Regions from separate parts of the Streptomyces sp. NPDC017246 genome, predicted to be linked through region 1. Evidence: riboswitches for the same ligand, from Rfam matches in the RefSeq annotation. Region 1 holds a riboswitch; the other holds the start of a gene.
The links. Region 1 has a riboswitch for cyclic di-AMP ahead of ACH4MY_RS27630 (transglycosylase SLT domain-containing protein). Riboswitches for the same ligand answer to the same signal wherever they lie in the genome.
Positions count from the first base shown of each region.

Region 2: another riboswitch for cyclic di-AMP. It lies ahead of ACH4MY_RS19890 (transglycosylase family protein); the one in region 1 lies ahead of ACH4MY_RS27630 (transglycosylase SLT domain-containing protein).

Region 1 covers NZ_JBIRMW010000013.1:160,163-162,357, reverse strand. Annotated here, with positions in the region: gene ACH4MY_RS27635 (alpha/beta family hydrolase) at 1-255, shown strand, start outside; gene ACH4MY_RS27630 (transglycosylase SLT domain-containing protein) at 249-1,166, opposite strand; cyclic di-AMP (ydaO/yuaA leader) riboswitch at 1,171-1,355, opposite strand; gene ACH4MY_RS27625 (hypothetical protein) at 1,698-2,195, shown strand, end outside.
Region 2 covers NZ_JBIRMW010000008.1:56,778-58,972, reverse strand. Annotated here, with positions in the region: gene ACH4MY_RS19895 (transglycosylase family protein) at 1-943, shown strand, start outside; cyclic di-AMP (ydaO/yuaA leader) riboswitch at 1,202-1,376, shown strand; gene ACH4MY_RS19890 (transglycosylase family protein) at 1,380-2,102, shown strand.

The sequences.
Region 1 (2,195 bases):
GTCGTCTCACGCGGTGGCCGGCCGGACCTCGCGGCGGACCACCTGGCCCGGGTGACGGCGCCCACGCTTCTGGTGGTGGGAGGCAGGGACGCGCTGGTCCTGGACCTCAACCGGCGGGCCCGGTCGCTGCTGCGCAGCGAGAGCCGGCTGGCCGTCGTGGACGGCGCCACCCATCTCTTCGAGGAGCCGGGTGCCCTGGATGAGGTGGCGGAGCTCGCCACCTCCTGGTTCACCGGGCACTTCCGGGGTCAGTAGGCCCCGTTGACGTTGTCGATCGAGCCGTAGCGGTCGGCCGCGTAGTTGCAGGCGGCGGTGATGTTGGCGACCGGGTCGAAGAGGTCCATCGACGTGCCGGGCACGTGGTAGGCCTGGAAGGTCGGCTCGATGACCTGGAGGAGACCCTTCGAGGGGGTGCCCGCCACGGCGTTGGAGTCCCAGAGGTTGATGGCCTGGGGGTTTCCGGAGGACTCGCGCATGATGTTGCGGTGGATCCCCTCGTAGGAGCCGGGGATGCCGTGCTGGGCCATGATGGCCAGCGACTCCTGGATCCAGCCGTCGAGGTTGTTGGCGTACTGCGTGGCGGCGACGGGAGCGGCCTGGACCGGAGCGGCCGCGGCGGGAGCGGCGGCGGAGGCGCCGGTGTCGGTGGCGACGCCGGGGGACGCGCTGCGGTGCTCGGAGCGGCTCGCCCGATCGGTCGTGGAGGTCTTCTCGGTGGCGGTCTTGGCAACTGTCCTGGGGGCCTTCTTCGCCTGCGCGGGGGCGGCCTTCACGGAGCCCGGACGAAGCGTCAGTTCAAGACCCGGGTGAATAAGTGACGGATTGTCACCCACCGCGCTCTTGTTGGCTCGGTAAAGACCCTTCCAGCCGCCCTGAATTCCCTTCTTCTGGGCGATCAGGGAAAGGGAGTCACCGCTGACGACCGTGTAGGAGCGTGCGGCGGCCGGGGCTGCGGGAGCCTTGGTGACGGTCGCCGCGGCGATCGGAGCCGCGGGGGCGGCAGCGGCGCGGGCGGCGATTTCCGGGGCGCCGGACACGGGCGCGGCGCCGGCCACGGCCGGGGCGATCAGCGGGAGGGCAAGGGCGGCTCCACCCGTTCCGACCAGCGCGAGTCCACGGGAGACGGGACGGAGTCGGGGGCGGCGGTGCTTACCGTGAGCAGGCATGACGGATTCCTCTCCGGCGCCTTCGGGGTGAGCTGTCGGGTTCGGACTGGAGATGTCCGGCCGCGCGCACGCGGCTTCACCCCGAGCCGTTCCGGAAATCCGGGCCGGCGTATTCGTGGGTCCCCCGCTCCTGCCGTCGGGTGAAAGGGAGGTATTTCGAGTGGTGGCAGGATTCGGCGGTCCACTCGAATGGAGGTGACCGTAGGCCAGTAATGCGACGGAGAACAAGAGCGGGAGTGCTCTCCGCCCTCGAAATGGATCACGGAATTCATCGAATTCAAGATCGAACGAATCTCCGGCCCGCCGAACTTCCTTGCGCCGCCCGGCATGCGCGGGCTCCGGTCACCGGGGCGTCTCCGGGAGAGTGAGTCGCGTCACCAGGTACCCAATGTCCGAATTCGCACTGTAATTCTGAAAATAGGTAAGTGGGCTGAAAAGGGTCGGTCGAATGGGTGTGCACTCAAGGGCAAAAGTCGCAAAACCGACATTCGTCCTGAAAGATGGAGTGACCCCGACCGAGGAGCCGCCCGGATGTCTCCCCCCGCCTCCCTGCTGAACCCCGACACTCTCGACCGCGAGGCCGCGGCGCTCTACGAAAGCGCCACCTGGCAGCGGATCGTCACGGACTGGACCCCCGCACCCGTCCCCTCTCCCGCCCACGTGCCTCCTCCCGTCCACGTGCCCGCCCCGGCACCTGCCGACGTGCCGGACACGGAGAGCTGGAGAGACCTCCTCTCCGTGCCGGTGGACCGGCTCGTCGCCGAGGCGCTCGACGCGCTTCCGCCGCCCCTGCCCGGCGAGCGTCGGCTCCCGGGCCGGATCGGTGCCGCCCTGCCCGACCGGCTGCACACCTGGCGCCGCATCGGCCAGCCCGGGCTGAGACCCTCGACGCACCTCGGATACGCGCGCCTCGTGCTGACGGAGTGGGGCTGGCAGAACGCCCCGTACAAGCTGCGCGACGTGCGCGGCGCCCGGTGTGTCTGCGGCGCCCTCCTCGCCGCCCACCGGCTCGGCTACGGCAGCGCGACG
Region 2 (2,195 bases), on a different contig from region 1:
GTCCGCCGCCGACGCGGCCACGTGGGACCGCGTCGCCGAATGCGAGTCAGGCGGTCAGTGGAGCGCCAACTTCGGCAACGGCATGTACGGCGGGCTCCAGTTCACCCAGGACAGCTGGGAGCGCAACGGCGGCCTCGCCTACGCGCCCAGCGCCGACCTGGCCAGCCGCGCCCAGCAGATCGCGGTGGCCGAGAAGGCCTTCGCCAAGGGCAGCACCGAGTGGGCCACCTGTGCGCCGATCGCCGGCCTGAAGAACGACGGGAAGGGCACCGGGGTGGACCCGGGTCCGACCTCCGTCCCCACGACCCCCGCGGTCCCCGTCCCCGAGTCGAGCTGGAACACGGGCGTCTCCGAGGCCTCCAAGAGCCCCACAGAGGCCGACGAGGCCGCCGGGAAGGCCAAGGGGCCGGTCTCGCCGACCGCGCCCGCGTCGCCGACCGCGCCCACCACCCCCGTCTCGCCGACGGCCCCGGTGAGTCCCTCCGCGCCGACGGACCCGTCCGACCCGACGGTTCCGACCACCCCTAGCACGCCCGATACGTCCCTTACGCCCGGTACGCCCGAGGGTGACGAGACGTCGGCCACGCCCGGCACCGGTAAGCACCGGGGTGACGCCGCTCCGGAGGAAACCGACAAGAAGGACAGCTCTACCGAATCCGGTAGACATGCCTCGGGCAAGGACAACCTCGCGGAAAACCCCGACGTGACGCCGGTGGCTGACGAAGCGAAGAATGCGGACGCAACGGACAGTCAGGGCAAGTCGGACCCGTATACGGTGCAGCCGGGCGACAGCCTGTCCGACATTGCACAGCAGAACGAACTCCCCGGCGGCTGGACCGCGCTCTACGACGCCAACAAGAAGACCGTGGGCGTCGACCCGGACCTCATCCTCCCTGGTCAGAGCCTTGACCTGACGAACGGTTCGCTGACCGAGGCGAAGTGATTCGGGGTTGAATGTCCGGTTCTGGGCAAGTGAGACATGGGTCTCTTCGCCCCAACTGGCGTGTCACGCCCGCAAACTTTGCTCCCGTCACCTCCCACCTGCATAAACACCCCCCGCCGGAAGGCAAGTAGGGGCGATATTTCCGCAATACGCCTCTTTGAACTTCCGGTGGGTCTGTGTCTACGGTCATCACCGCTCGCCACCGCGGGCCCCGTCGACCGAAACGCCGAATCCTGCCGTCGGCCGATGGGAACAGTCGTCGCGTAAGCGCCGAAGGCAGGAGTGGGGGACCCAAGGTAAGTGCCGGGCCCGGCCGTTGAGACAGACGGCCGATGACCGGCTTGGGGTGAAGCCGCGTGCTAGGACACGCGGCCGGGCAACTCTTCCGGCCCGAACCCGACAGCTCACCTCACAGGCGTCGGTGAGGAGAATCTCCATGCTGTTTTCCGGTAAGGGCAAACACCGCCGTCCCTCCAAGGCCACCCAGGTCGTCACGCTCGTCGGCGTCACCGGTGTCGCCGTGGCCGCCCCGCTGATGACAGCGGGCACCGCCTCGGCCGCCACGGTCTCCGAGTGGGACACCGTCGCCGCGTGCGAGTCCGGCGGCAACTGGTCCATCAACACGGGCAACGGCTACTACGGCGGCCTGCAGTTCTCGGCCTCCACCTGGGCCGCGTACGGCGGCACCGCCTACGCCTCGACCGCCAACCAGGCGTCGAAGTCCCAGCAGATCGCCATCGCCGAGAAGGTCCTCGCGGGCCAGGGCAAGGGCGCCTGGCCGTCCTGTGGCGTGGGTCTCTCCGGTGCCTCCTACGACGGCGGCGCCGCCGAGAGCGCCCCCCAGCAGAGCGCCCCCCAGCAGCAGGAGCGGAAGGCCGAGCAGCCGACCACCCGCAGCGAGCAGCGCCAGGCCCCGAAGAAGGCCGCGCAGCCGCAGGCCGCGCCGAAGGCCGCCGCCAAGAAGACGGTCACCACCCCGACCGGCAAGAAGGTCAAGAAGGGTGACGGCGAGTACAAGGTCGTCGCCGGCGACACCCTCAGCAAGATCGCTCAGGCGCAGGGCGTCAAGGGCGGCTGGGCCAAGCTCTTCGAGCTGAACAAGGACGTCGTCGAGAACGCCGACCTCATCTACCCGGGCCAGCAGCTTCACCTGAAGTAGGCCCGGCGGATCGCGTGAGTCCGGCGGCTCGCGCGACCCCTCCGACCCTCCCGCGGTGACCACCCCGACCCGGCGCGCCCTTCCCCCGTGCGC